Gemmata obscuriglobus: one gene and its partner. The protein of the gene in region 1 interacts with the protein of each later gene in a pairwise test. Links are inferred from orthologs where the notes say so. Each region holds a gene or a part of one and is shown on either strand. Other genes may lie near its edges.

Region 1 (15,037 bases):
AGGACGCGCATAAGGTCTTTCCGGATCTGGGGCGCGCAGCGCGAACGGGAGATGCGTTCGTTCCGGGCTCCGCACCCCGCACTCAGTATAACGCCAATCATGCCAATCATCCTCTTCGACATCGACGGCACACTGGTCCGCACCGGCGGGGCCGGCAAGGCCGCCATGGAGCAGGCCCTCACGTCCGCGTTCGGCGTGGCCGAGCTGCGCGACGACGTGACGTACAGCGGGCGCACGGACGGCGCCATCGGCCGCGACCTGCTGGTCGTTCACGGGATCGAACCGACGCTCGCGAACCAACACAAGCTGCGCGACGCGTACCTCGCGAACCTGCCCGGGCACCTGCGGGAGCGCGGCGGGGAGGTGTGCCCGGGCATCCCCGCGCTGCTCGCGCACCTCGCGGCGCAACCGGGGGCGGTGCTGGGGCTGCTGACCGGCAACGTGCGCGTGGGGGCGCAGCACAAGCTCGCCCACTTCGGGCTGTGGGACTACTTCGTGTGCGGCGGGTTCGGCGACGACCGGTACGAGCGCGACGACGTGGCCCGGGCCGCGCTCGCGCACACGGTCGCGCACCTCGGGCGCGACGTCGCCCCGGCGGACGTGTGGGTGATCGGCGACACCCCGCACGACGTGACGTGCGCCCGCGCGATCGGGGCCAAGGCGGTCGCGGTCGCGACCGGGTGGCACCCGCTCGACGAACTCGCCGGGTGCGCCCCGGACCTCCTGTTCAGCGACCTGTCGGATCACACGAAACTGCTCGCGGCGTGGGCCTGAGTCGGGTATCCTCGTTTCGACCCTCCGCCGAAGCGAGACCCCACCGATGCCCCTCCGCCCCCCCGCCCGGGCCCCGCACTGGCTCACGGACCGCCGCGCGTTCCTGCGCGACGCCGGCACCGGCCTCGGCGGCATCGCGCTCGCCGCGCTGCTGGCCGAGCACGGGCTGCTCGCCGGCGACGCCGCGTCCCCCCTCCGGCCCGACATCAAGCCCAACGCCCCGCTGGGCGCCCGCGAGCCGCACTTCGCGCCGAAGGCGAAGCGGGTGCTGGTCGTGTTCTGCTCCGGCGCGGTCAGCCACGTCGACACCTTCGACTACAAGCCCGAGCTGGTGAAGCGCGACGGCCAGCCCCTGCCGGGCGGCGACAAGCTGGTCACGTTCCAGGGCGCGCAGGGGAACCTCGTCAAACCGATCTGGGCGTTCAGGCCGCGGGGCCAGAGCGGCAAGATGGTCTCGGATCTGCTGCCGAACCTCGCCGGGCTCGCGGACGAGATGTGCTTCGTTCACTCGATGACCGCGAAGAGCAACACGCACGGCCCGGCCGAGAACCAGATGAGCACCGGGTTCACGCTCGACGGGTTCCCCAGCACCGGCGCGTGGGTGAGCTACGCGCTGGGGAGCGAGAACAAGGACCTGCCCGCGTTCGTCGCGATCCCGGACCCGCGCGGCGTGCCGCAGGTGGGGCCGAACAACTGGGGCAGCGCGTTCCTGCCCGGGGTGTTCCAGGGCACGCCGTTCAGCGCCGACAAGCCGATCCCGCACCTCGCCCGGCCCGCGGGCGTGACCGCGAAGGCGGACGCCGACACCCGCGACTTCCTGAAGCTGCTCAACGCCGAGCACGCGCAGGCCCGCGGCGGCGACTCGCAACTGAGCGCGCGGATCGCGAGCTACGAGATGGCCGCCCGGATGCAGCTCCGCGCCGCGGAGGTCGCCGACCTGTCGAAAGAGCCCGCGCGGGTTCACACGGAATACGGCACGGACGACAAGGACCGCTGGAAGGCCGGGTTCGCGCGCAACTGCCTGCTCGCCCGGCGGCTCCTGGAGCGCGACGTGCGGTTCGTCCAGCTCTTCAACGGCGCGTACGCGATGGGCGAGGGCGTCGGCAACTGGGACGGGCACAAGACCATCAAGCCGCAGTACGAGACCCACGCGGCGGTTCTCGACAGGCCGCTCGCGGCCCTGCTGACCGACCTCAAGCGCACGGGGCTGCTCAAAGACACGTTAGTGGTGTGGGTGACGGAGTTCGGGCGGATGCCGACGTTCCAGAAGGGGGCGAGCGGCCGCGACCACAACCCGAAAGGGTTCACGGTGTGGCTCGCGGGGGCCGGGGTGAAGCGCGCGTTCAGCCACGGCGCGACGGACGACTTCGGCTACGAGGCCGCGGACAAGAGGGCCACGATCTACGACCTCCACGCCACGGTGCTGCACCTCCTGGGGCTGAACCACGAGCGGCTCTCGTTCTACCACAACGGCATCGAGCGCCGGCTGACCGACGTTCACGGTGAGGTGCTGCGCGAAGTGCTCGCGTGACGCGTTCCGGCCCCACCGGCTTCACGCGTTTTTCGCGCTCTGCGCACCTTGCGGGCGCGCGTTCGCGCGTCATAATTCTGCACAACTCGGCCCAAGAGAGTCACGGCAGAGTGGCGGCGAAGAAGGCCGCACCGAAAGCAGCGACCGTGCCCGAAGACTTCTACGCGATGTGAGCCCGATGGCCAAGAAGAAGCCCGCCGCGAGCGCGAAACCCGCGGCCAAGAAGCCCGCGGCCAAGAAGCCCGCGGCCAAGAAGGCCGGCGCCGGGAAGAAGCCCCCGACCGACTGGGTCGCGGTGCTGAAGAGCGGCGCCGCCGGTGTGGCGAAGTGGAACCGGCTCACCGGCCCGGCGCGGGCCGCAATCCCACTGACCGGGGCCGACCTGAGCGGCGCGGACCTGTCCGGCATCGACCTGCGCGGGGTGTCGGCCGACGGCGCCGTACTCGCTGGGTGCAAGCTCGCGGGCGCCCGCCTCGACGGAACCCGGCTCGGCGGCACCTGGAAAAAGGCGTCGTTCGCCGGGGCCGACCTCACCGGCGCGGGGCTCACCGGCGGCGTGTTCGACGCGACCGACTTCACCGGTGCGGCGCTCGCGGGCGCGAAGCTGTCGGGCAGTAGCTTCCGCAAGGGGACGTTCGCGGGCGCGAACCTCACCGGGGCCGACGCCACCAACGTCGGCTTCACCGGGACCGACTTCACCGGCGCGACGCTGACCGACGTGGCCCTGATGCACTCCTACTTCGACAAGGACACGGCGTGGCCCGAGGGCTTCGTGCCGCCGGGTGAGATGCACTGGCACGGCACGGGCACCGACCCGCGGCTGACGGGCCGGGGCAAGAACGCGGCTGCTCACGACATCAACGGGCTGATGGCCCGGCTCCACACGGTCATCGACGAGAAGCGGATGGCCCGCACGCTCGACATGCTCAAGAAGCAGCGGAACCAGATCTTCTCCGAGGTCGAGCCGGCGATGGTGCGCGGCATCGTGAAGAGCCAGCGCGACATCGACACGGTCTACTCGTGCGTGCTCACGGAGGACGGCACCTACTCGTGCGGCACCGCGGACATGGCCCAGTGTCGCGGGCTCGCGGACGAGCCGTGCAAGCACCTGCTGGTGCTGGTGATCGGCCTGGCCCGGGCCGGACAGCTCGACCCCGCGACCGCGGACAAGTGGGTCGTGGCCGCGAACAGCAAGGGGCCGCGGTGGAACAAGACGGTGCAGAACCACATCGCCGACTCGTTCCTGAAGTACAAGGGCGCGCAGGCCGGCGAGATCGACTGGCGCCCGACCGAGACCGTGCCGGAAGACTTCTACGCGATGTGACCGCGCCGGAGCGCGAGTCTCTGGCTACCAGACCGTCGCCCTTCCAGGGCTCTCATACACGTATCCGGTGATACTGCCGCTTGTGTTGACGAGCCGCGACCGCCAGGGAGCGGGATACGTGGCACCGCTCCCTGGCGGTCGCGGCTCGTCAACACAAGCGACACCGCAGATGGGTTCATGTATCAGACGCGTGTTGGTTTTAGCCCCAAAGGGGCGGCCGCTGAGTAGCCAGGGGCGAGAGCCCCTGGGTTCCGATCGCACCGAGTGAGGTACGCCCATGGCGAAATCCAAGGCCACACCGAAGATCCCCGAAACGCGCACGCCGTGGGACGACTTCCTCGACGCGGCGCAGGGCGTCACCGACTCCGGGGCGCTGTCGAAGGCGCTCACGATGCTCCGCGGCGAGCGGTTCCAGCTCTACGCGGACGTGCAGACCGAGTTCGTATGCGGGATCGTGCGGAGCCAGTCGTCGGCGTCGCGCGTGTACGTGTGCCGGCTCGCGCAGGACGGGCGGTACTCGTGCTGCACCCAGAACCTGATCCAGTGCGTGGTGTCGCGCGGGGCGCCGTGCAAGCACCTGCTGGTGCTCGTGGCCGGGCTGGTGAAGGCCGGACAACTCGCCCCCGCGACCGCGCTCGACTGGCTGCACAAGGCCCGCCGCATGGGGAAGACGGCGGACGGCCACAAGCCCGACAAGGACGTGGTGACCGCGACGTTCCTGAAGTACAAGGGCGCGGAGGCCGGTGAGGTGGACTGGCGGCCCACGGAAACCGTGCCCGAAGACTTTTACGCGATGTGATGTGACCGCGCCGGAGCGCGGGCCTCTGGCCCGCCTGGCTTCGCGTGTCGAGCGACGTTTCGGCGGACCGAGTTGCGATGCCACGCGCGGAGCGGCGGGCGGGACGCCCGCGGTCCCAGGGAACCGAACAAACAGTCGGAGCCTTGAAAGGTTTGCCCATGGCGAAGGCAGCGAAAGCAGCAAAAGCGAAGGCACCGACCGGCAAACTCGCCGGGCAGAAGGTCGCGCTCGTCGGCAAGTTCTGGTCCCAGCAGACGGAACTCGAACAGGCGATCAAGGACGAGGGCGGTACGCTCGTGGATGGCGAGCAGGCCGCTCCGGACATTGTGGTTCAAGGGGCAGGGACGCGCGGCAAGCCGCCCGCCGCCGTCGCGAAGATCCAGAAGCAGCACCCCAGCGTGCGGGTGCTGGATGCCGCGGGCTTCTACCAGCTCGTTCTGCCCACGGCCGACGAGTTCCTTGCAATTCTTAAGGGGCCGCGTCGCGATCACCAGTTCTGGAGCCGGATGCAGTCACGACTCAGCGTCAGCGGCGCCACGCTCGACCTGGCTGGGACGGACTTCCGCACGATCGAACTCGCGGAGGCGACCCTGTACCGCATCACCCTCGACGGCAGCGACTTCCGCAATTGCTCTCTCAGCAACGTGTCTTTTGACAAGATTAAGGGAGCCAAGTTCGACGGCGCCCGGTTCACCGAAGGCTCGTTCTCGGACGCCGAGAATTGCAGCCTTAAGAACGTCAAGATGGATGGTGTCCGCTGGAACCCAGCGGAGTTCGTGCGGTGCGACTTTTCGGGCGCGACGCTGAAGATCCGCACCGGAAGTTTCACCCGCGCGACCGATTGCACGTTCAAGAAGACCGACCTTAGCGGCGCGGAACTCGAGCAGTCGCACTTCGGCGGGTGCGACTTCACCGGAGCGGATCTGTCGCACGCCAAGCTGCAAAAGACCGATTTCACAGCCGCGAACCTCGCCGGCGCGACGTGCGTGGACGCCGACCTGCGCGGTACCAACTTCACAAACGCGGACCTGCGTAAGGCCAACTTCCGCGGTGCGAACCTCGCCGGGGCGGATCTCACCGGGGCGAACGTGGCTGGGGCCGACTTCACCGGCGCGAACCTCACCGGGGCGAAGGTGGACGGCCTCGACGCCTCGAAGGCAAAGGGCTTCGTTCACAAGCCGCCCCGCGCGGTCGGCCCGAACATGCTCGAACTCGCGAAGGCGGCGAAACAATCCAAACAGCTCACCGCGTCGATCGAGTTGGGGCTGACCGGAACGGAGCACGTCGAGCTGCACGCGTCGCTGCGCAGTTACGGCACACACCAGTACCCCGGAGGGGGGTACATGCACTACCAGCCCGAGCGCCGGCACACGTTCAGCTCTTCCGTAGACGCGCCGACGTTCGAGCAGGGGATGCTCAACCTCGTCGATCTCTGGTCGAAGGGGGCGCCGCGGCTCGGTTCGATCAAAGTCGAGAGCAAAAAGTGCCCGCTGAAGCCGAAAGAGCTGCTCGCGCTGGCCCGTGCCGCGTGGTGCGAGGCGCTGGAGGTCCCGATCCCCAGCGCCGACGAATGGGCGCGGCAGGAACAGGCGCAAACCGCGGCCGGCGACAAGGTGCGCGAACAAATGTTGACGGACCTGCGCGGCGGTAAAGCCGGGGTCGCCCGGTTCAACGCCCGCACCGACAAGGAGCGCGAGGCGCTCGGCTCGCTTCGCGACACGGACCTCAGCAACGAGAAGCTGGCCGGGGCGCGGCTCAACAACCTCGACTTGCGCGGGGCGAAGTTCGACGGCGCGATGCTGAGTGAGGCGTCGTTCTCTGGCTCCCAGATTCAGGGCGCGAGTTTCGCCGACGTACCGGCCCGTAAGGCGAATTTCGCGAGCGCCAGAGCGGCCGACGCGGTGTTCCGCGGCGCGATCCTGGCGAACGCGAACCTGCGGGCGGCTACGTTCCTGCGGACCAACTTCCAGAACGTCGATCTGACGGGTGCCGATTTCGCCTTCTCCGACCTGCGCGGCGCCGACTTCACCGGCGCGACGCTGAAAAACGCCTCGTTCTCTCAAGCGAAGTTCGACGCCGACACCAAGTTCCCGAAGGGCCTGACCGCGCCCGAAGGCGCGAACTGGGTCGGGGAAGGACCGCACCCCGGGAAAGTGGTGCCAGCCGTCGCCCTGGCGGTCGCGGGCAGCCTCGATTTCGACACGTTCCTCAAGGAACTGCCTCGGAAGGTAGATCCCTCGCGGATCGAAAAAGCGGCGGATATGCTCAAGGCGGAACGCTTCCAACTGTTCGCCGACGTGACCGACACACACCTCGTGGGCGTGGTCAAGAGCCAGTCGTACTCGGACCTGGTGTATTCGTGCCGGCTCGCGAGCGACGGCACGTTCTGCTGCGGCACGCAGAACCTGAACGTTTGCGGCGGGCTGAAGGGGGCGCTGTGCAAGCACCTGCTGGTGCTGGTGGTGGGGCTCGCGAAATCCGGGAAATTGGACCCGGCGGCGGCGGACAACTGGGTGACGGCGAGTAAGGCGCACAAGCCGACATTGAACAAGGACGCCCTGAGTGAGACCTTCTTGAAGTACAAGGGCGCGGAAGCCGGCGAGATCGACTGGCGGCCGACGGAGACGGTTCCCGAGGACTTCTACGCCATGTGATCGACTCCGCGAAGCGCGAGCGCTCCAGAACAGGTGCGTGCCATCAGCCGTTTATCTCCACGGCACACGTTCCGCGCGAGTTCGGTGGGCGAAGCGACACAGGATCGGTGATTGGTTCCCTGATACGCGATCCGTTACTGGTGTCTGTTTTGGTTTTGTCTTTGTGGCACAGACATTCCTGTCTGTGCGGCCTTCTCGCGCCGCACAGACAGGAATGTCTGTGCCACAAGAAACAGACACCACAAGCCGGACCGTGAATTAGCTCGGTGGTGCCAGTCAGCCGCTTGAACAACTTGGTGGCCCGCTGGGTCGGGGAGTGGACAGGAAGCGGCATAAGAGTGCCGTCGAGCTGGTCCGGAAGTGGCACAAAAGTGACTCGCGGCAGCAGCCCGCGAACGGCTCAACGGCGGTTACGCCCGACTCATTCGAGTGCCCTTGTTGTCGGCCCTGTTGGTGTAAGGTTCTGGTGCGAATAATCTTGTGTCGTAACGGCGGGCGTGACCGGGTGTAACGTTTCGTGTCGGCGCGGGGCTGCGACGACCGTAGAAAACGGACAAAAGGCCGGACCGATGGACGAAATCGCCGAACTCCGCGACGCCCTCGACCGGCTGCACGCCGCGATGGACGACCTCGTGGTGCGCGGGGTGCGGGCCGCGGGTTCAGCCCACCTCGCGCGCCTGACCTCTCTTCGCGACGAGTTCCGCACCGCCGGCGCTGAGCACTTGGCCGAGAAGCTGACGACGCTCGTCGATGCCGTACAGGCCGGCGAGCGGTCCGCGGCCGGGGCGCTCATGCGAGCGGTCACGACGTTCCGGCTGTTCGACCGGATGCTGACGCTCGAAGTGGCCCGCGGCGTCCTCGCGCCGCCCCCGCCGGCGCCCGAGTTCGGCGACGAAGACGCACACGAAGAGGACGCCTAGCCGTGCTACCGCCCGCCGCCGACCGCCCGAAGCTCCGCGCCACGCTCGACCAACTGTCGATCGCGGTCGAAGAACTGCTTCTCGGCGGGCTCACCACCGCCTCCGATGCGACCCGGCAGACGCTCGCCGGGGCGATGCAAGAGGCCGCCCGGATGCGGCTCCTGCGCCTCGGCGGCACGCTCCGCGTCGCCACCGACGAACTCGGCCGGTTCACGCGCCAGGAGAAAACGTTCTCGCGCCGCCGGTTCACGTTCTTCCTGAACCGCGCGTGGCTGCTCAGCCGCGGGATGATTCACGCGCTCGACGCGAGCGACGAGAAGGAGTACGACCGCCTCACCTGGGCGCCGCCGTCGCAACCGCTGCCCGCCGTCGAGGTGGTGAACCTTGGGGTCGTGAAGAAGGTCGCCGAGAACGCGTTCGCGATGTTCGAGTTCCGGCTGCGGGCGGTCGCGGACGCCGGGCCGATCAAAGCGGGACAGAAGGTGAGCTGGTCCACGGTGTTCCCCCTGAAGAAGGACCAGGACATCCCGCCGGAGGGGTTCCTCCACCTGCCGCAGAAGCAGAAGTTCTCGCCGTTCCTGTTCCTCGAACGCACCAGCCTCAACGTCACGAACGCGGCCGTGTCGGGCGACGAGGTCGGCGGCTGGAAGCTGTCGCTGACGGACCAGAGCACGGTCACGGTGGGCAAGCCGTTCGCGCAGTGGGACCGCTACCTCCAGTGGTCCGCGCCGGCCGCGGCGGAGCGCCTGGCGAAGCACGCGGCCGGGCCGCTCGACCTGGACACCGAGCTTCAGGAAGAGGTCGTGATCCGCGACTACGACATCGGCAAGCCCGGGGACGGCGACGAACCGGGCCAGACGGTGTACGAACTGACCGCCGGGCGGCTGAAGCTCCACGCGGTCGTCGGCGCGAACCCGGAAGGCAAGGCGCTGCGGGCCGCGTTCGAGGAGGTGCGCAAGGCGAAGGTGCCGAACCCGCCACTGTTCGGCGTGATGCACTACGAGCGGTGCCGGCTCGTGCTCCAGCCCCTGACCACGTTCGCCGGCGGCCCGGACTACATCACGATCTCCAAGGAGAACGTGAACAAGGCCGCGCTGCTCAAGGCGATGAACTTTACCTCGTAACCCGAACCTTCTGCGCTCAACATGGCCAAGAAACCCGTACCCGCCGCCCCGACACCCGCGCTCGCGACCGCCGCGGGGCCGGCGCCGACCGTGACGCCCGACACCGTGCTCCGCGAGCCCGCCGAGCGGCGGTACGCGGACCAGCTCGAGGCGCTGCGCCAGAACGACGCCGACACCCCGCCGGCCAACTGGAAGCTGTCGCCCCGCGCGGTGCTGGCGTACATCGTCGGCACGCCCAAACCGCTCAAAGCCACCATCAACGGTAAAGCGGTCGAGGTGCCGATCACGCGCAAGTTCTTCGGCGACGACGGGATCGTGGAGCGGTCGATCGTGACGCTCGCGTCCGAGCGCGCGCTCCTGCTGGTCGGCGAGCCGGGCACCGGGAAGAGCTGGCTGTCCGAGCACCTCGCCGCGGCCATCTGCGGCACGTCGCTGCTCACCATCCAGGGCACCGCGGGGACGACCGAGGAGCAGATCAAGTACTCGTGGAACATCGCGCAACTGATCGCGCACGGGTACAGCCCGCAGAACATGGTTCCGTCGCCCGCCGTGATCGCGATGCGGGCCGGGGCGCTCTTCCGCTTCGAGGAGCTGAGCCGCGTCGTGCCGGACGTTCAGGACGCGCTCGTGTCGATGCTGTCGGACAAGGCGGTCGCGGTCCCCGAGCTGCCCGACAACGCGATGGTGTTCGCGAAGCCGGGGTTCAACATCATCGCCACGGCCAACACCCGCGACCAGGGCGTGAACGAGCTCTCGGCCGCGCTGAAGCGCCGGTTCAACTACGTCCACATCCCGATCGTGGGCGACCAGAAGACCGAGGTGAAGATCGTTCAGCAGCGGTCGGCGGAGCTGCTGGAGCGGTACAACCTGCCGGCGAAGCTCAGCCCGCCGGTGATCGAGCTGCTGGCGACGGTGTTCCGCGAGATCCGCAACGGCAAGAGCAGCGACGGGGTGAGCATCAAGAAGCCGAGCACCACCCTCTCCACCGCCGAGGCGATCGGGGTGGCGCTGGACGCGGCGCTGCACGCCCGGTTCTTCGGTGCCGGCGAGGTGGGGCCGGCGGACATCGCCCGCAACATGATCGGCGCGGTGGTGAAGGAGGACCAGGATGACAAGAACGCGCTGAAGGAGTACGCGACCGTGGTCGCGAAGAAGCGCGGCGCGAAAGAGAAAGCCTGGAAGGAGTTCCACGACGCGCTCGTGGAGCAGTTGTAGGAGGGGAAGACAGTTTTACAGCCCACTGTCGTCGGGCAGGTCCGCGTGTTGGAACTCGAGGGGCAGTTGTGGGCAGGAAGGCAGTTTTTGACAGGATCAACAGGATTGACAAGATAAAGACCAAGACAGATTTCTTTTGTTTTTAAATCCTGTTTATCCTGTTAATCCTGTCAGAAACTGCCTTCCTGTTCTCGCACTCAGCCCTCTGCGGTGAACACTCTTATGTCTTCATCTTCTGCTACTTTGACGGACGCCGGGCTGGACCCCGCCGAGATCGCGCGGCGCGTCGACGCCGTGTTCGCGGACCCGCTGTACTGGTTCCCGGTGCGGCACCACTCGCCCACCACCGCGCGCCACGTCCAGAGCGCGATTGCCGCGCGCAGGCCGAAGGTGATCTTCATTGAGGGGCCGTTCGAGGCCAACGACCTCATCCCCTTCGTGACGGACCCGGCGACCGCGCCGCCGGTCGCGATCTACTCCTCGTACCGCGACGACGACAACGTGCTGGGGCTGAACGGCCACGTCAGCCCGGCGGCCGACATCCCGGCCCGGTTCGCGGTCTGGTACCCGCTCACGCCGTACTCGCCCGAGTACGTGGCGATGAAGACGGCGGCGACCGTCAAAGCGGCCGTGGTGTTTATCGACCTGCCGCACTACGCCCGCGTCGAGCGTCACGTGCCGGAGCCGCAGGGCCAGCAGCCGCCGCGCGAGGCGCCCAGCGTCGCGCCCGACGAGGACCGGCTCATCACGTCGAGCGGGTTCTACAAGCATCTGGCCGAGGCCGCCGGGTTCAAGAGCTGGAGCGAGGCGTGGGACACGCTGTTCGAGAACCCCGAGGGGACCGATTACGAGGCGTTCCGCCGCGAGCTGGCGACGTTCTGCGCCGCCGCCCGCGCGACCGCGGACCACGCCGCCGAGCACGCCGAAGGCACCGTCGAGCGCGAGCGGCACTTCCTGAAAGTGATCGCCGACACGCTCGCCGCGCGCAAGCTGAAGCCCGCGGACGCGATGGTCGTCTGCGGGGGCTTCCATCTGTTCCTCGACCGTGACGACAAGGCCGCGCCGCCGCCGTGTCCGGAGGGGACCGTTTACACCACGGTCGTGCCGTACTCGTACTTCCGCATCTCCGAGCTGTCCGGGTACGGGGCCGGGAACCGGGCGCCGCAGTTCTACCAGACGTGCTACGACCTCACCGCCGCCGGGCGCGCGAGCGACATCGCGATGGAGCACGCCATCGCAGTGCTGCGGACGATGCGCAAGGGCGGCGACCCGCTCTCCACCGCCGACGCGATCTCGGTCACGCACCACGCCGGGATGCTCGCGCGCCTGCGGGGCCGCGCCCACCCGACGCTCGACGACATCTCCGACGCGCTCGTCACGTGCTGCTGCAAGGGCAACCCGAACGAAGAGGGCCGGAAGCTCCGCGACGCGATGGACCAGGCCGGGATCGGCAACCGGATCGGCAAGGTCACGTCGAAGATCGGCCGGCTGCCGATCGTGAACGACTTCCACGCGCAGATCGCCGACCTCGAACTCGGCGAGGTGCTCGGCAAAGAAAAGAAGATGTCGGCGAAGCTCGACAAGCGCGACCCGCTCGCGGCGCGGCGGTCCGCGTTCCTGCACCGGGTGTCCTACCTGAAGGTGCCGTTCGCCGCGATCACCGGCACCGGCGGGGACTTCTCCGGAACGCTGTTCCGCGAGGAGTGGCACCTCAAGTGGGACCCGCGCACCGAGCCCGCGCTGATCGAGCAGAACCTGTACGGCGACACGGTCGAGTCGGCGGCGCTGAACCGGCTCCGGGAGGCGCTCGCCGAGGCCGGGAGCAGCGCCGGCCAGACCTGCGCGCGGCTGCTCGAAGCGGTCGATATGGACATGCCGGACCTCGTGTCCGCCGCCGAGGACGCGTGCGGGCCGGCGGTCGATACGGACCCGTCGTTCGCGTCGCAGGCGACCGCGCTCCAGTACCTCGGCCGACTGGAACAGTACGCCGCGTTCCGCGGGCTGCGGCGCGACGTGATCGCGGAACTGCTGAACCGCTGCTTCGACCGCGCGTGCTTCGCGCTGCCCAACGCCGCCAACGTGCCGGAAGAGGAGCAGCAGGGCGTCGTGGACGGCCTCATCGGGCTGGCCGAGGTCGTGCTGCGCGACGGCGTGCGGTACGACCGCACCCTGTTCGCACAGGCGGCGCAGAACGCCGCCGCGCAATCGACGGTCCCGTTCCTGCGCGGAGCGTTCCTGGGGCTGCTGTGCGAGATCCGGGTGATTGCGCCGGGCGTGCTCGCCGCCGAGGTGTCGAACCTGGCGCAGGCGTCCACGGAGGTGATGGTCACGGCGGGCGACCTGCTCGACGGGATGCTGGCGGTGTCGCGCACGTCGCTGATGCTCGGCGCCGACGCGCTGGTCACCGCAATCGACGACCTCTTGAAGGCCGCAGAATGGGACCCGTTCCTGGTGATGCTTCCGCGGCTCCGGGCGGCGATCGAGCGGCTGTCGAACCCGCAGAAGGACGCGCTCGCGGCGACCGTCGCGCGGCACTACGGGCTCGACGGCTCGACCGACCTGCGCGCCGTCAGCGGGAGCCTGGGCGCGACAGCACTGGTGGCCCGGCTTGATGCCGCGGTGGCCGCAACATTGCGGAACTGGCCGTTGTGATGAAGACATGTTTCACCGCAGAGGGCACGAGAGGGCGCAGAGAGAAAGAAGGCTCGGCTTCATCACGCCGTTTCTCGTTTTCTCTCTGCGCCCTCTCGTGCCCTCTGCGGTGAAAATCGGCCTTTCGAGTGCGACCATTGGGAGCGCGAACGTGACAACCGGTAACGAGAGCGACGCCGGTCCAGTACCGGCCGACCCGCACACCCTCGCGCGCTGGCGCCTGGTGCTCGGCAAGACCGCCGAGCAGCACGGCATCAACTGCGGGGGCGACGGCGACGCCGAGCGGGTGGAAGAGCTGGTCGGGTTCCTGTTCGAGCCCGGCGGTGATGGGAACGGTGGCGGCCGGGGCGGGCGCGGGCGTTCGGCGTCGCGCGCCGGCGGCAGCGGCGGCCCGCAGCTCACCGTCCCGGACTGGGTGGACGCGGTCAACGAGCTGTTCCCGAACCAGTCCAAAGAGGTGATGCAGCGGGAGCTGGTCAAGCGCCGCGGGATCGCGGAGCTGATGGAGAAGCCCGAGCTTCTGGAGAAGATCGAACCGAACCTAGAGCTGGTGAAAACGCTGCTCACCCACCGCGGGCTGTTGAACGAAAAGACCCGCGTACTGGCGCGCAAGATCATCGAGCAGGTGGTCGAAGAGCTGAAGCGGAAGATGCAGGTTCAGGTCGAGCAGGCGATCACCGGCGCGATTCGTCGGGATCGGCACTCGCCGCGGAAGGTGTTCCGCAACCTGGACCTCAAGACCACGCTGCGCCGGAACCTCAAGAACTACAGCGCGGAGAAGGGCAAGCTGCTGGTCGATCAGGTGTACTTCTACGCCGCCGAGCGGAAGAAGAAGCCCTGGCACGTGATCGTGGTGGTGGACCAGTCCGGGTCGATGCTCGAGAGCGCGATCTTCTCCGCGGTGATGGCGAGCATCTTTGCCGAACTGCCGGCCGTGAAGACCTCGCTGGTGCTGTTCGACACCGAGGTGGTGGACCTGTCGGACCAGGTGGGGCAGCCGGTGGACGTGCTGCTCTCGATCCAGCTCGGCGGCGGCACCGACATCACGAAGGGGCTGATGTACGCGAACGAGCTGGTGCGCCAGCCGCAGCGTACCATCGTCGTTCTCATCACGGACTTCTACGAGGGCCGACCGGAGGCCGATCTGGTCGCGCAAACGCGGCTGATGGCCGACGGCGGGGTGCGCATGATCGGCCTGGGCGCGCTCGGGTACGACGCCCGACCGTCGTACAACAAGGACACCGCCGGGAAGTGCCGCAAGGCCGGGATGGACATCCTGGTCTGCACGCCGGAGAAGCTCGCGGAGTGTATGGCACAAATCATCCGCGGCTGATCTTTCAAGTGTCGGAGTGGCGGGTATAGTCTCACGCCAGCCGCGGGCGCGCCGGACGCGTCCGTACCGAATCGGAGGTGCGCGTGCGCTCAGTCGCCATTCTCTTCGCCATTTCGCTCATCGCCGCCTGCCCGCCGCGGCGCGGGCGGGTTGTGTACGTCCCGCGGTGCCCGCAACCTGCGCCGGTGGTCATCAGTGACCCCGTCAGCCCGCCAGCGACCCAGGTGGAAGAGCCGGCGAAGCCCAAAACGGCCGAAAAGCCCGCGGAGCCCGTTGCCCCGCTGGTCGCGGAACACCTGAAGGCATGGGAAGAGAAGACCGCCGCACTGACGAACGTCCGGGCCGAGGTCGGGCTCACCCGCACCGACAACGTGAGCCAGAAGTCCACAGCCTACAGCGGGCAGGTGCTGTGCATGAAGCCCAACTGTGCCGTTCTGCGCCTCAATAATGCCGCGGACAAAACTGGCACCGACTACGAGGCGTACATCTGCAACGAGACGGCGGCGTATTGGTACAGCGGGCTCGCAAAGACGGTGACCGAGTTCAGGCGCCCCCCTGCTGATCAGGCGGCAGACGCGGTGCCGGATGATAACCCCGTCCGTCGGTGGTGGCGGTCACGCCTGCACGAACCGGCTCAGCTCCTCCAGCGCATTCCGCTGCAGTTCTTTACGCGCGTCAAGGCGAGTGAGCTGCAAGAGCGACTCGACATCT
Region 2 (14,937 bases), 1.7 Mb from region 1 along the record:
TTGAGCGAACACCGTCTTGAAGTGCAGCGCCTGCGGGGCGCCCACCACGTAAAGCATGGCGTCCGGCTTCCACGTTTCGGCGCGGTACTTGATCGTGGCGAGGTCGGTGGTGGTGTACGTGAAGGCTCCGTCGCGCTTGCGGATGATCGCCGGTGGCTCCTCTTTCTTTTGCTCCTCGGGCGTTTGGGGAACGATGCCTTTCGCGTTCGGGATTACGATCGCGCCTTTACTCTCGACCGCGATGCCTTTTGCGAGCATGTCCGCGACCACACCCGCAAGCATGGGGTTGTAGAAGCTCTCGCCGAGCGCGTGATCGATCTTCACATCAAGGCGCTCGTAGATCGGGCGTAACATCTCCATGCACGCCGGCATGAAGCTCTTCCAGAGCGCGACGTTTTCGGGGTCGTTGGCGTGGAGCTTGGACGTTTCCGCGCGGCACGCCGCCATCACCGGGTTGTCCGCGCCGCCCTCTTCGTCCTCGCCTTCGGCCAGAGCCGCTTGCTTGCGCACGAAGATGTACAGGCGCAGCAGTTCGCGCACCGGGTCGGCGGCGAACGCCGCGTCGTCGCGGTGGTTCTTGTACCCGTACAGCAGGATGCCGAACTGCGTGCCCCAGTCACCGAGGTGGTTGTCCCCGATGACGGTGTGGCCCAGGAACCGCAGGATGCGCACCAGCGCGTCGCCGATGATCGTGCTGCGCAGGTGGCCGACGTGCAGCGGCTTCGCCACGTTCGGGCCGCTCAGGTCGATCACGAACGTCTTCGACTTCGCGGCCGGCGAAACCCCGAGCTTCGGGTCGGTCGCGATTTCCTGTAGGGCTCTGGCGAGGAACTCGGGCTTCAGGCGCAGGTTGATGAACCCCGGCCCCGCGACCGTGGGCGGTTCCAGCAGGTCGTTGGCCGGCAGCGCGGCGACGAGGGCCTTTGCGACCTCCGGCGGCTTCTGGCCCAGTTGCTTGCCCAGCGCCATCGCGCAGTTCGCCTGGTAGTCGCCGTTGTCGGCGTTGGCGGCGGGCTTGATCGCGCCGAGCAGGTCCGGCACCTTCGCGCGGTCCGGCGCGAGTCCCGTGAGGGCCGGCTCGAACAGCGAACGAAGTTGGGTGAGCAGGTTCATGAGGGTGCGTGGTGCCGAACGCGAGACGGTCGGTGGTTTTCGTTTCGCGCTCCGAACCTCGCGTTTCGCGTTCGGAAAAGCGACTGTCGGCCGAACGCCGACGCCCCGATAGAGGCGCGACGCGGCCGACAGGTTCGTTATAGGGACGCTCACAGGAAGTTCCTGCGGGCGGTCACGTTACTCTTCGCGCTCCCAGTCCACCTTCACGGCGTCGGCCCACAGCTCTTCGAGCTTGTAGTAGTCGCGCGTGTCGGTGTCGAACACGTGAACCATCACGTCGCCGTAGTCTTGCACGATCCACTTGCTGGCCTCGTACCCCTCGATCCCGAGCCGGGTGTCGCCCTCGGCCCGCAGCGCGGCGTCGGTCTCTTCGGCCACCGCGTGGATCTGGCGGCGGCTGGTGCCGGTGCTGATGACGAAGTAATCAAAGAGGGGGGTACTGGACCGCATGTCCAGAACGACGATGTCGCGCCCCTTGTTGTCGGCGGCGGTTCGCGCGGCAACACAGGCCCGGTGCAGGGCGCTGCTCAGGGGCTTCGCGGTCGGGGTGGGCACCGTGTCCACCGGGCTCAACGTGCTCAACGTGGCGGTGTTCAAGTGGCCTCCTTCAGGGCATGGTGACGGCCTCCGAAGGGTCGGTTCTCCGCGTGCCAACGGGTGTGAGGTGCACCGTTGTCGTGGCCCTTCCTCCGGGGGATGTTTCGGGTTCGTGCCATGCCGGCTGATATCGGGTGCGGAACTCCCGCACCTCTTGTGTGTAATATTCAGCCGGTTTAAGTCATGGGTCAAGCAAGATGGCCTCGATTCCCCGAATGCGGCGCGTCAGGCGCGCCCCAGCCCGTATTTTCGTTCCCTAACCCGAACGCCCGGAACCCGGTCGCTCGCGCGGCCTGCGAATCCGCCCGCGGCCCGCTTGGCGGTCCTGACACCGGTTCCTAAGGGCGGGTTCGTCATCTTAGATGATTCACGACCGGACACGATTCCGTATTCTGATCGCAAACCTTCTGAGACTTCTCCCGGGTCAGCCCCATCATGAGTCGCCGCGTTCTGGTCGCCCCGGCCCCGCTCCGCGAGATCGAGTTCACCTACGGCCCCATTCTACGCGGAGCGGGCTATGCTATTGAGTATCCCCCTCGCGACCACGTATTCACCGAACAGCAAATGAGCGTGCCGGAGTTGCTGGCGCAACTGCCGGGGTGCGTCGCGTCGCTCGCCGGCAGCGAGCCCTACACCCGCGAGGTCATCGCGAAGGCCGCCGAGGCGGGCCTCAAGGTGATCGCGCGGGCGGGCGTGGGGTACGACGCCGTTGACCTGCAGGCCGCGACGGACCACGGGGTCGCGGTGTGCTACGCGCCGGGCACGAACCAGGAGGCGGTGGCCGAACACGTCTTCCTGCTGATGCTCGCGCTGGCGCGCAAGCTCCGCGAGCAGGACACCGAGATCCGCGCCGGGCTGTGGCCGCGCCGGGCGGTGGGGAACCTGCGTGGCAAGACACTTGGTGTGATCGGGCTGGGGCGCATCGGGAAGGCCGTGGCCCGGCGGGCGATCCCGTTCGACCTGAAGGTGATTGCCACCGAGATCGCCCCCGACCACGCCTTCGCGGCGGCGCACAACGTCACGTTCGTCCCGCTGGAGCAACTGCTGCGCGAGTCGGATGTCGTTACGCTGCACGTGCCCAAGACGCCGCTGACGAAGAACATCATCAACAAGGACACGCTCGCGCTGATGAAGCCGTCGGCGTTCCTGCTGAACACCGCCCGCGGGGGCATCGTTCACGAGAAGGACCTGCACGACGCGCTGGTGGCGAAGACGATCGCCGGGGCGGGGCTCGACGTGTACGAGGTCGAGCCGCCGAAGACGAACCCGCTGTTCGGCCTCGACAGCGTCGTCCTGACCGCCCACACGGCGGGCGTGGACCAGCAGTCGCGCCAGGACATGGCCCGCGTGCCCGCCCAGGCGATCGTGAAGCTGCTCGCCGGGGAGTGGCCCGAGGAGTGGGTTGTCAACGCGCAGGTCAAAGAGAAGTTCTTCGCCCGGTTGTAGTGGCGTGCCGTTGGACGGCGCGGGCGCCGCGCCACGGGACCGGACCCTTCCGCACGACCGGGACAGCGCTGCCAATGTCCGAAGACGTGATTCAGATCGACCGCCTCGTGGTGCGGTATCGGGGGAAGCCCGCCCTTCAGGGGCTGAACCTGCGGGTGCCGCGCGGGTCCGTGTACGCCTTCCTGGGCGACAACGGGGCCGGCAAAACCACCACGATGAAGATCCTCACCGGCCAGGTGCCGCCGGACGCCGGGACGGCCACCATCCTGGGGCTCGACTGCTGGTCGAAGGCGACGGACCTGCGGCACCGGGTCGGGTACATGCCGGAGCGGCCGCGGTTCTACGACTGGATGACGGTCGCGGACATCGGCTGGTTCACCGCCTCGTTCCACCGGCCGGGGTTTCTGGGGCGGTTCCAGACGGCCGCGGAGCGCCTGGGGCTGGACACGTCCAAGCGCCTGAAGGACCTCTCGAAGGGCGGGTACGCGCGGGTCGGGCTGGCGCTGGCGCTGGCGCCCGAGCCCGAGGTGCTGCTGCTCGACGAGCCCACGTCCGGCCTCGACCTGCTGACGCGGCGCGAGTTCCTGGCGAGCCTGGGCGAGCTGGCGGCGGCGGGCCGCACGGTGTTCGTCACCAGCCACTCGATCGCGGAACTGGAGCGGGCCTGCACGCACGTCGGGCTGCTCCGCGACGGCCAGATGATCATGTCCACCACGCTCGAACAGGTGCGCAAGCAGGTGCGCCGGCTGAGCCTGCGGTTCACCGGTTCGCCGCCGGACCCGACCGGCCTCGGGACGCTGCTCGAGCGCTCGGCCACCGGGCGGTTCTGGCAGGTGCTGGTGCGCGACCCCGATCCCGATGCCGTGGCGGCGCTGCGGAACCGGCCGGACGTGACCGACTTCGAGGACCAGCCGGTGGGGCTGGAAGAGCTGTACGCCGCGCTCATGTCGAAGGCCCCGGAGGCCGGCGCGGTGCCGATGGTTCGGAAGGTGGGGGAGTGATGGGTAGAGTGGGGCGAGCATTCGGCCGCTGATACACAACCCTACTGTGGATGTCTGTTCCGACGAGCCGCGACCGCCAGGGAGCGGTTCCACGTATCCCGCTCCCTGGCGGTCGCGGCTCGTCAAACGTGCAGCGCGACTACGACCGCCCGCTTGGTCGGCGTTGATTCCCGTCGCCTGTGTGGTGCCTTGAGTGTGGTCCGCTCGCTCCGCGAGCGGTCGCGAGGCCGCTGTTGAAGCGATCGGTTTTGTTGGCCGCTACGGAACCCGCTCGCGGAGCGAGCGGCCCACACTCAACATCGGAACACGGACCGCTGCCATCTGTTATTAGTGGTGGTTGACTCGCGCGGTGCTGAAAGGGGCTGAAGAGGGCCGAGAGGGCGCCGCCGGAGCCGATGGGGCGCGGACTGGACATTCGCTGCCGTTTGACTGCCGATTCGCTACCCGCTCGCTGGGTGGCAGCTACCCGCGAATCACGTGTTCCAATCACGGGACGCCATCCCGGTAGTTGCCCCGGTCGCGTTCGCCTGACGGGTTGCAAGGTGTTGCGAGAATTAATCTTGTGTCCGATTGGCTCGTGCCGGCAGTACCGCGTGTGGTGACGGAATTTGGCACCGAGGCGTTCCGTTTGGCACTCGCGTGGCGGGCACGGACTTCCGGAAGCTCCGCGCGGGGGAATTAGGGTGGGGAAATACCCGATGTGCCGACGATCCGGCCGACCGCACCTCCGTGAGCGGGGAAGCCCGTTCCCGCTCCGGTCGGATTCCTTGACCCGCACCGGTGCCCGACCGCTGCCGTCCGAAAGCGAGGACGTCCGATGATCCGAGCTGTGATGTGGAAGGAGTTCCGGGAGCAGTGGCTCATCGGGGCCACGCTGGTGGTACTCGGGGGCGGGTTGCTGGCGGCGGCGGCGGTACTCGGCGAGCCGCCCAAGGCCGGCGCCGGACCGCTGGACGTGGTCGGGCTGCTCGGGCTGGGGCGCGTCGCCACCCTCATGCTCGTGGTCACCGCGGGGATGGTGTGCGGGGGCGCGCTGTTCGCCGCCGAGCGCGAGGCCGGGACCATCACCTTTTTGGAAGTGCTCCCGGGCTCCCGGGCGCGGCTGTGGCGCGCCAAGGTGGTCGCCGGGGTCGTACTCGCGCTCGTCCAAACGGTTCTGCTGCTTGCCATCGCGGCGGCCCTCGGGCTGGCGCCGCCGGGGTTCGCCGCGCGGCTCGTGGTGTACGGGCTGCTGGCGTTCGTCTGGGGCACGTTCGGCTCGACGCTCGCGCGCACCACGTTGGGCTCGGTCGGGTTCGCGGTGCCGGCGGCGGTGCTGGCCACGTTCGTCTACCTGATACCGATCAGCCTCGCGTTCGCGCCGCCGGGGGGCGGGCCGCCGCGCCCGGCCGGGTGGCTGGTGTTCGAGGCGCTCATGATCGCGACCCCGCTGGTCCTCTCGGCCCGCTGGTTCACGGCCCCGGACCGGGCGCGGCGGGCCGGAAGCGCGCGCGGGGCGCCCGGGTTCCGCGCGCTGCTGTGGCTCGGCTGGCGCCAGACGCGGCTGCTCGCCGCGGTGCTGTCCGCGTTCGCGCTCGCGTTCGGGTGCGCGCTGCTGGTCCCGGAGGCGCAACCGCTGTTCGTGTGGCCCGGCCTGGCGCTGGCCGCCGGGGCGCTCGCGGGGGTGACCGCGTTCGGCGACGAACAGGTCCACCGGACGGGCGGGTTCTGGGCCGAGGGCCGGCTCCCGGTCGGCCGCGCGTGGGCGGTGAAGGTGGGGCTGCACCTCGCCCTGGTCGCGTGGCTCCTGGCGCTCCTGCTGGCGCCGTCGGTGGTGCGGGCCGTGGCCGAGGGCCAGATGCGGTTCGGGTACGGCCGCGGGCTCGTCGCCGTGGCGCTGCGCGACCGGTTGTTCGACGAACTGGGGCCGCAGTCGTGGAAGTACCTGCTGGTGCCGGCGGTGTACGGGTTCGCGGCGGGGCACGTGTGCGGCCTGGTGTTCCGCAAGCTGGTGGTCGCGTGCGGGGTCGCGGTGGTGGTCGGCGGGTGCCTGGCGGCACTCTGGGGGCCGTCGCTGCTGGCCGGCGGGGTGCGGCACTGGCAGGTGTGGCTCCCGGCGCTCGCGCTGGTCGCGACGGGGCGGCTCGTCGTCCGCCCGTGGACCACGGACCGGCTCCTGGGGCGCGGGCCGCTGGTGCGGCTCGGGGCCGGGACCGGGGCGGCGCTGGCGGCGCTGGTCGCCGGGATCGGGTTCCGGGTGCTGGAGGTGCCGGACCGCCCCGACAGTGAGGACGACCTGGCCTACGTGGCCGCGCTACCGACCTACGACGAGAACGTGGCGGGCCGCGAGTTCCGGTCCGCCGTGGAGCGGTACTCGCGGGCGGTTCAGTACGCCGACACGGGACCCGAGGGGGCTGCCCTGGTGCGCCTGCGGCCCCGCCCCGCGGAGCGGTTAGAAGCGGCGGTGCGGTCGGGCTGGGCCGGGGGCGACCCCGAGTTCACGGCCTGGCTGGACCGGGTGTTCGCGGAGCCCCAACTGCCGGCCGGGGACCGCCCCTGGCACGCGATCGCGGAAGACGCGGCGACGAAGCCGGTCGGGCAGTTCGAGTCGCCCCGGCTGGTGAGCACCACGGCGGCGACCGCCGGGATGCTGGACGGCGCGCGGCGGATGGCGGTGGCGCTGCTGGCGTGGGGGCTGCAGGAACAGGCCGGCGGCACACCGGAGGCGTTCTGGAAGCGGTTCGTCACGGTGGTGGCGCTGGCCCGGAACATGCAAAACGGGGGCGGCGTGCTGCCGCTGACCGCCGGCCAGGACGTCGAGCGGCTGGCACTCGCGGCGGCCGAGCGGTGGCTGGAGCGGTACCCCGGCTGGGCGGACCGGCAAGCGGCGGCGGGCGGCGCGCGGGGGCCGGCCCCGGTACTCCGGGCGGCGATCCTGACCGTCACCGCCGGCGACGCGTCCCCGCTGCTGGACATGCGCCCGCACCACCTCGCCGATCGGTTCGTGCTGCGCGAGCAGATGCGCGCGCCGGTGCAGTGGCTGACGCCCGGACTCACCCCGCCCGGCGGCAACCCGGACCAGGTGGCGGCGGAGGCCGACCTGGTCGGGTTCGCGTGGGCGGTTCCGTGGGAGCGCGAGCGCACCCGGCGGCTCCTCAGCCTCGGGTTCGAGCCCCAGCCGAACGGCCTGTTCGGGGCGAGCCCGGCGCTGCTGGTCGGCCGCCCGGGGGCGCAACTGTTGTTGGTGAGAAACCGGTCGGGCGGGGACCAGACCGAAACGGACCGGGTCCTGCGGGCGACGCGCCGCGCCCTGATCCTGAAGCTCGCGGTCCGCGCGCACATGGATGAGAAGGGACTCGTCCCCGCGGCGCTCGCCGACCTGACGGCCGGGCCAACCCCGTACCTGCGGGCCTTGCCCGACGACCCGTATGCGGACGGGCGGCCGTTCGGGTACCGGGTGTCGAGGGGCGAGGTCTTGCGCGGCCCCCCGCGCAGCACGGGGCCGGGTTCCGGTCCCGGGCCGGGCCGCGGCCCGAGTGAGCAGTCGCTCGAAATCCGGTCCGGCCAAGTGCTGTTGTGGAGCGTCGGCACCGACGGCACCGATCAGGGCGGGACCGTGATCCCGGGCGGGCCGCGGTCCGAGGACATGGTGTTCCTGGTGCCGATGTTCGTTTCCGAGCCGCGGTGACGAGCCGCCACTCGAAGAACTGGCGGCTCGGACGGCAGCGTGCGTGCGCTGACCCCCGGGACGGGGTTTCTCGCGGTTCCCTAACGGGCCGCCTGTGCGGGGGCCGGTTGCGGAACGGCTTTCCCTTCGCGAATGGCGATCCGGTACCGGGGCTGCGGTGCGGACATCCACTCCGCGAACACCAGCCGCGTGATGCGCTCGCCGTGGACCACCGGCACCGGGTCCGACGACGGGTAATCGATCTCGAAGCTGAACCCGGGTTCGTCCTCATGCGCGTCCACGAACTTCTGCACCGCCCGCAGCGCGCGCGTCCACTCGCGCTCTTCCCGGGCCACCATCGTGTTGGCCTGCCAGACCTGTTCGGCCCCCAGAGCGGCCAGCGCCACCAACCCGGCGGCGAGCCCCTTCCGGACGTTGACGGCCCACGCCCCGGTCGCGTGCCACGCGGCCGACGCGGCCAGCAGCGCGAACAGAAGTGCGAAGTACGTGTAGTACGAGTTGCCGCTCAGAATCCACGAGTGCGGCCGCATGTTCATCCGCCCGAGCACGTTCATCGCCGCGTAGACGGCGTACAGCGCCACCGGCAGTGCGCAGATGAGCCGGGCCCGCGACTGCCCCACCCGCCACAGCCCCGCCGCGCCCAGCACCGTACCCGCGAGCAGGGTGGCGTAAGACACCGCGAGCGTCGGCGTGAGAACCCGCAGCCGCGACCCGGTCCACACGGTTTCGAGCACCTGCAACCGCTGCCCGCCGTAGAAGGTCTGGACCAGCGACGGGAAGAACGGCTGCACCGCCGTGAACACACCGTACCGGGCCGAGTGGGTGAGCGTCGCGGGCGTGGCCGCCTCTTTCACGATCGCGGCGTGCAGGTTCTCGGGCTGGTACTGCCCCTGGTGAACGTTCTGGTCGATGTGGTTCGCGAGCTGGTAGCCTATGAGGACGGCCGCGAACGCGGCGAACGTGCCGAACGCCTGGGGCTTCCCGACGCGCGGCGCCGCTTCGGCCGCGAGCACCAGGCCGGCGAGCACCGCGTAGACCTGCCCCAGCTCGTAGGTGAACGCGGACAGCGCGGCCAGCACCCACGCCCCGTACAGCGGCCACTGTACGTCCTTGCCGGCGCGCCCGCGTGCCGCGTAGCGCAGCACGCAACTGATCGAACCGAGCAGGAACAGCAGGAACAGCAGGTAGCCGTGGAGGTGGCCCCAGATGACCAGCTCTTGCACGCACGGGTTGAGCGCGAAGAACGCGACCGTTCCGTACATGAGCCAGTCGGACCCGCTCGTGCCGACTTCTTTCTTCGACTCGGGCGGGCGCACGAGCCCGGCCGTCTGGCGCAGGACCACGAGGAGCAGGACGCAGATGGCGCCGTGGAACCCCACGCCGAGCGCCTGGACGTAGTCGAAGTGGCCGCCCAGCGCCGCCTTTTCGGCCGCGAGCAGTGCGAACAGCACCGGGCGGAACAGGTCGGTGTCGCCCGGGGCCACCAGGCGGGTGCGGTTGTACGAGTAGGTGTGCCGGAACGTGTCGCGGAACGTGTGGTCGTTGACCGTGTCGGCGAGGTAGCACCACTGGTCCGCGCGGGGCGGGTGCCTGAGCGACGGCCCGTAGGCCACCGTCACGAACGCGAACAGCACCGCGAGGAACGCGAGGTCGCGGAACGCCTTCGGTCCGAACGTGTTACACACCCACTCCGCGAACCGCTCCTGGCTCATCTGCCCCGCTCCTTGTTTCGGGCTGTTGGGTCGGGCTGTTCGATCGCTGGCGCTAACGGCGCTGCGCCCGGGGCACCGTCAGCGCCAGCAGAAGACGTCGCGCACGAACTGGAAGTAGTACGCCGCCCCCCACTTCAGGACCTGGAGCTTGCGCTCGCCACCCAAACGCGGCGGCTCGTCGCCCGGGATCTCCGCCACCTTCAGCCCGCGCCGGGCCGCTCGTGCCGAGAGCAGCGGCTCCCAACTGATCCGCGTCCGGAACAGCCACTCGGGGGTGCGGTACCAGCGGTCCTGGTCCAGTTCCAGCTCGCGGACGATTCGCGTCCGGTACGCGCGGTAAATGACCATCGCGTCGGTGTACCGGCCGCCGTGCAGGAGGTTCACGGTGCGCGTGAACAGCCAGTTCCCGAACGCGGTGATGAGGTCGTCGTCGGCGCTTTTCGCGGGCGGTTTGTACCGCGACGCGATGACCATGTCGTACCCCTCGTCGATCTTCGCGATCAGCTCGGGGAGCAGCTCGGGGACGCTGTTGCCGTCCGGGCTGAAGGTGACGATCACGTCCCCGCGCACCTTCGGGAGCACCTCCCGGTAGGCGTGGCGGATGCCGGGCTCGCTCTGGACGTGGACCTCGTAGCCGTTCTCGCGCGCCCACTCGGCCGTGCCGTCGGTCGAGCCGCCGTCCAGGACGATCACCTGATCGACCCACGCCGCCCGGATGCGCGGCATGATCGCCTTCATGCCGACGATCTCGTTGAGCGTCGGCACGACGAGGGTGACCGAGCACGCGCGCCGGACCGCAGGCGCGGTCGGGGCGGCGGTCGGGCGCGGGAGCAGTTCGGTGGTCGCCATCGGTTCGGACCTCGCCCGCATCCGGGGTGCGTTAAGGGCGGCGGTTTATAGGTGCCGCGCGGGGGCGGGTCAACGGCAACCGCCGGGGCGATCTTGTCAGGCGTGCGGGCTGTGGTGTAACGTCCGCGTGCCCGCACCAGGGGACTTACCGGTATGCCGACCGATCCGCACCACCTGTTCCGCTACCGCCGGCCGGATTTCCTGGTGATCTCGCCGCCCAAGACCGGGTCCACGTGGCTTGCGGACAATTTGCGCCGTCACCCCGACCTTTTCGTGCCGGAAGTCAAGGAGGTGAAGTACTTCAGCTCGCTGTACAAGCGCCTCGATTTCGGCTGGTACTGCGACCATTTCGTCCATGCCGGTTCGCGCCGGGCCGGGGAGGCGTCACCGTCCTACGCGGCGCTTCCGCTGGCCCGCATTCGGCAGATCCGGGAACTGCTGCCTCACGTGCGGCTGGTGTTCCTGATGCGGGAGCCGGTGGCCCGGGCGTGGTCCCACGCCAAACACAACCACCGGTACTGCGAGGCCAACTTCGCCGCGAGCGGTCCCGGGTCGGCGACCGACGAGCAGTGGCGGACGAATTTCTCGCACGACTGGCCGCTGGTCGGGGGCGATTACTTGGGGCAGCTCCGACGGTGGTCTGCGGTGTTCCCTCGCGAGCAGATGTTCGTTGGGTTCTACGAGTCGATCGCGTCTCGCCCGGCGGACCTGCTGCGCGCCGTGCTCGCGTTCCTTGGAGCTGACCCGAACGTCGACCTGTCCGGATTTCCTGTCGCCGATCGCATTCTGGAAGGGCCGCCTGGCGTCCTGCCGGACCGGCTCGCGCCCACACTGCGCGGGCTGCTCCGTGCCCGCACGCTCGAACTGGAGGCGCTCCTGCGGGACCGGTTCGAACTGGACGTTCCGCCCGAGTGGCGGGCGGCGCTTACGGCTCCAGCTGACTTGCCGGCCGAGCCGCCCGCCGCGTTCAGCCTCGGCGCGGGAGACGCATACCTCGCCGGCGTGCTCGCCCAGGAGGAAGTGTTCGCGACCGGGTGCCGCTTTGTGCTCACCGATTACCGTGGCCACGACGTGGTGTTCTGCCGCGGCGGGTTGTACGCCGTCGCGCAGCCCGCCGATCCGCGCGCGCTGCTTGATGACGTGGCCCGAGAGAGACTGATCGCCGCCGGCGCGTGCCTCACCGCCCCGACGCTAGCGGAGCTTAAGGAGCGGATCACCGATCGGGTTCTGTCGGATGCGGCCCGACACCGGGGAACGCTGGAGCACGCGTTGGCAGGCGCCCGCGCGGATATAGCCCGCCTCGGCACACAGGTGGCGGAGCTGAACGCGCTCGCGGCGGAACTGGCGGCGGTCGCGCGCCGTCCCTCACTCGCCCGCCGCGTACTGCATCGCGTTCGCCGGGCCGCTCCGGTGAAGTGGGCTTGAATCGCGCGATTTCCTGCGCCTAAACTCTCCCACCCTCCAGGAGAACTCACGGATGAGCGAGCGCGTTTTGGTCACCGGCGGGCTCGGTTACCTCGGCAGCGTGCTGTGCGAGCACCTCCTGAGCGCCGGGTACGCGGTCACCGCACTTGACAACCTCACCTACGGGGCCGGGCAGGGGCTGTTCCACCTGTGCGCGAACCCCGCGTTCGATTTCGTCAAGGGCGACGTGCGCGACGAGGCCACGATGCGGGCCGCGCTGAAGGACGCGGACCACGTCGTTCACCTCGCGGGGATCGTCGGGGCGTCCGCGTGTGACCGCGACCCGGCGCTGACGAAGTCGGTCAACTTCGAGTCGGTGCGGCTCCTGAACAAGCTCCGCAGCCCGAACCAACTGGTGGTGTTCCCGAACACGAACAGCGGCTACGGCGCCACCACCGGCGCGACGCTGTGCACCGAAGACACGCCCCTGGAGCCGATCTCGCTGTACGGCCGCACCAAGTGCGACGCCGAGCGACTGCTGCTCGACAGCCCGAACGCGGTCACGTTCCGGCTCGCCACGGTGTTCGGGATGTCACCCCGGATGCGGCTCGACCTGCTCGTGAACCACTTCGTGTACGCGGCCGTGAAGGACGGGTACATCGTGCTGTTCGAGAAGGACTTCAAGCGGAACTTCGTCCACGTGCGCGACGTCGCCGACGCGTTCATTCACGCGATCCGGAACGGCGCGGCGATGTCGAACCGGCCGTACAACCTGGGCCTGGACTCCGCGAACCTGTCGAAGGAGCAACTCGCGTTCGCGGTGAAGAAGCAGGTGCCGAAGTTCTACATCCACTTCGCCGCGATCGGGGAGGACCCGGACAAGCGGAACTACATCGTCTCCAGTGCCCGGCTCAAGTCCGCGGGGTTCGAGGCGCAGCGCTCGCTCGAGGCCGGCATCGGCGAACTGATCAAAGGCTACCGGATGCTGTCGAAAGGTCCGTTCCAGAACGCCTGAATGGAGCCGCGACAATGAGCGAGCGAACGTCCCGGAAGCGGCGCCGCGGGGGCAACCCCTACGCTGGGCTGATTCACCTGCTGAACCAGCGCTACCACGCCGAGTGGCAGCGCGCGGAGTTGCTCCAGAACGAGCTGACCGGGCGCGAGAACTCGAAGGTCGCGCGGGCGGCGGAGTTCGTCCGGCGGTTCGTGCGCCGGTTCGTACCGCACCCGGCCGTTGTGCCGAAGGTCGTTACCGAACTGGCCGTTCCGTACACGGGGGGGGCACGCGCGGTCCCGGACGCAACGGTCAGCATCATCATCCCGTTCCGCGACCGCCCGGAACTGCTCCGCAACTGCCTGCGGAGCCTGCGGCGCAGCACCTACAAGAAGACCGAGGTGGTGCTGGTCGACAACGGGAGCGAGGACCCGCGTACCGCTCGGTTGCTCGCGGGCATCAGCGCGCAGCGGAACATCAAACTGGTCCGCTGCGACGAGCCGTTCAACTTCTCGCGGCTGTGTAACCTCGGCGTGCGAAAGGCGACCGGCGATCACCTGGTGTTTCTGAACAACGACACTGAAGTCATCACGCGCCGCTGGCTCGAACGGATGCTGGTTCTCGCGGCGGACCCGGCGGTCGGCGCGGTGGGCGCGACACTACTGTACCCGGACCGGACCATTCAGCACGCAGGGCTGTTCCCGCGGAGCGACGGGGCCTGGGTCCATCCGTACCGCGGTGAGCCGGCAGAGGCAGTGGGTGAGAACGGTGAGCTGCGTGTGATGCGGATCGTTCCCGCGGTGACCGCGGCGTGCCTGCTCGTGCGCCGGGACGTGTTCGAGTCGGCGAACGGGTTCGATGAGGACCTGCAAGACTCGCTCAACGACGCCGACCTGTGCCGGCGCCTGGGCGCGGCCGGGCGGGTAACCGTCATCACTCCGCACGCAAAGTTGTTCCACTACGAAGGCCTGAGCCGCGCGTTCAACGTCGACCCGCTGATGGCCTGAGCGAGAAGGGCCGTTGACGAGATAAACGGGATTTATAGGACGCTGAGTTAGGCGATTTTGACGGGATTCTGTCGATCCCGTCAAAATCGCCTGCGGCTGTTTCATCACGAGCACGCGACATGCGACGGTGCCTTTCGTTGATCGTTCCGACGCGCGGACGGCCCGCGAAGTTGCGCCGCATGCTCGACAGCGTGGCGGCGACCGCCTATCACCCCGAGCGGCTCGAAGTCGTTCTTGTGATCGACGCGGACGATCCCGCCAGTGCGGTAACCCACCCGCGGTTGAAGGTGCGGCACGTGGTCGTTCCGCCAGGCCGCACGATGGGCGCGCTCAATAGCGCCGGCTACGAAGCTTCGACCGGCGATTACGTCATGCTGCTGAACGACGACGTGACCGCCCGCACGCCGGGCTGGGACGCTCTCGTTTTTGGCTGCCTGCGGCGGTTCCCGGACCCGTTCGCGCTGGTTCACGTCAACGACACCCTGATGCGCGACAACCTGTGCGTGTTCCCCCTGGTGTCGCGTGCGTTTTGCGAACTGGCCGGGGGCATCTGTCCGCCCTGTTATCACCGCTACCGGATCGACGATCACATTGAGGACGCGTTCAATCTGCTCGCGGTGCTGGGCGAGCGGCGCATCGTGTACCTGCCGGACGTGATCTTCGAGCACGACAACGCGGTGCAGCACCCGGAAGCCGGGGTGGTGTACATGTCCGATCCCGCGGTTCTCGCTCTCGACGCGCCGCTGTTCGACGCACTCCTTCCAGAGCGAAAAGAGCTCGCCCTGCGGCTGCGGGCGGTGATCGAGGGCTGGACAAATTCGACCGCGGAGGGCGAGTGGCGGGCGACGCTCGCCGCGGTCGGGCATTCGTTCGACGTTCGCACGCCGGGGCGGCAAATCGTGATACGCCGACCGTGGTGGCGCCCGGTTCGGGAGAGCCTGGCGGCGCTGACGAGGCTGATCAACTGTGCCCGACGCAAGAACGCGAGCGGGTTCGTGCGGGCCGTCCGGAACCGCCTCGCGCGGCCCGCGTTGACACCCGGTTCGCGGATGGAGTAGGCTCTCACCTCCCCAAGAGTACGGACCCTCAACGTGAGCGCTACCGGTACTGCCGAAATCGCTGGCCCGCGCGGAGAACCGACTGGCGC

The links.
Region 2: the proteins of GobsT_RS34505 (region 1) and rsfS interact in binary tests that used the Escherichia coli proteins (3 or more experiments, as listed by UniProt). The link is inferred for Gemmata obscuriglobus from one-to-one orthologs.

Annotation. Positions count from the first base shown.
Region 1 is NZ_CP042911.1:8,316,291-8,331,327, forward strand. Bases 8,309-11,244 are described here. They hold GobsT_RS34505 (ATP-binding protein), read left to right. Parts: upstream 8,309-9,147; coding sequence 9,148-10,341; downstream 10,342-11,244. Other genes in these bases: GobsT_RS34500 (hypothetical protein), read left to right, coding at 8,309-9,126; GobsT_RS34510 (DUF5682 family protein), read left to right, coding at 10,564-11,244. Outside these bases: GobsT_RS34465 (metallophosphoesterase family protein), read right to left, coding at 1-11; GobsT_RS34470 (HAD family hydrolase), read left to right, coding at 100-774; GobsT_RS34475 (DUF1501 domain-containing protein), read left to right, coding at 821-2,305; GobsT_RS34480 (pentapeptide repeat-containing protein), read left to right, coding at 2,484-3,629; GobsT_RS34485 (hypothetical protein), read left to right, coding at 3,907-4,428; GobsT_RS34490 (pentapeptide repeat-containing protein), read left to right, coding at 4,587-7,082; GobsT_RS34495 (hypothetical protein), read left to right, coding at 7,652-8,002; more of GobsT_RS34500, read left to right, coding at 8,005-8,308; more of GobsT_RS34510, read left to right, coding at 11,245-12,993; GobsT_RS34515 (VWA domain-containing protein), read left to right, coding at 13,145-14,326; GobsT_RS34520 (TIGR03009 domain-containing protein), read left to right, coding at 14,410-15,037.
Region 2 is NZ_CP042911.1:6,630,799-6,645,735, reverse strand. What follows is about bases 1-2,836. They hold rsfS (ribosome silencing factor), read right to left. Parts: upstream 1,711-2,836; coding sequence 1,291-1,710; downstream 1-1,290. Other genes in these bases: GobsT_RS27720 (phosphoglycerate dehydrogenase), read left to right, coding at 2,146-2,836; argS (arginine--tRNA ligase), read right to left, coding at 1-1,113. In the rest of the region: more of GobsT_RS27720, read left to right, coding at 2,837-3,156; GobsT_RS27715 (ABC transporter ATP-binding protein), read left to right, coding at 3,231-4,157; GobsT_RS27710 (ABC transporter permease), read left to right, coding at 4,975-7,824; GobsT_RS27705 (hypothetical protein), read right to left, coding at 7,905-9,536; GobsT_RS27700 (glycosyltransferase family 2 protein), read right to left, coding at 9,615-10,385; GobsT_RS27695 (sulfotransferase family protein), read left to right, coding at 10,539-11,810; GobsT_RS27690 (NAD-dependent epimerase/dehydratase family protein), read left to right, coding at 11,863-12,804; GobsT_RS27685 (glycosyltransferase family 2 protein), read left to right, coding at 12,819-13,790; GobsT_RS27680 (glycosyltransferase family 2 protein), read left to right, coding at 13,910-14,848. UniProt on the Escherichia coli protein: Functions as a ribosomal silencing factor. Interacts with ribosomal protein uL14 (rplN), blocking formation of intersubunit bridge B8.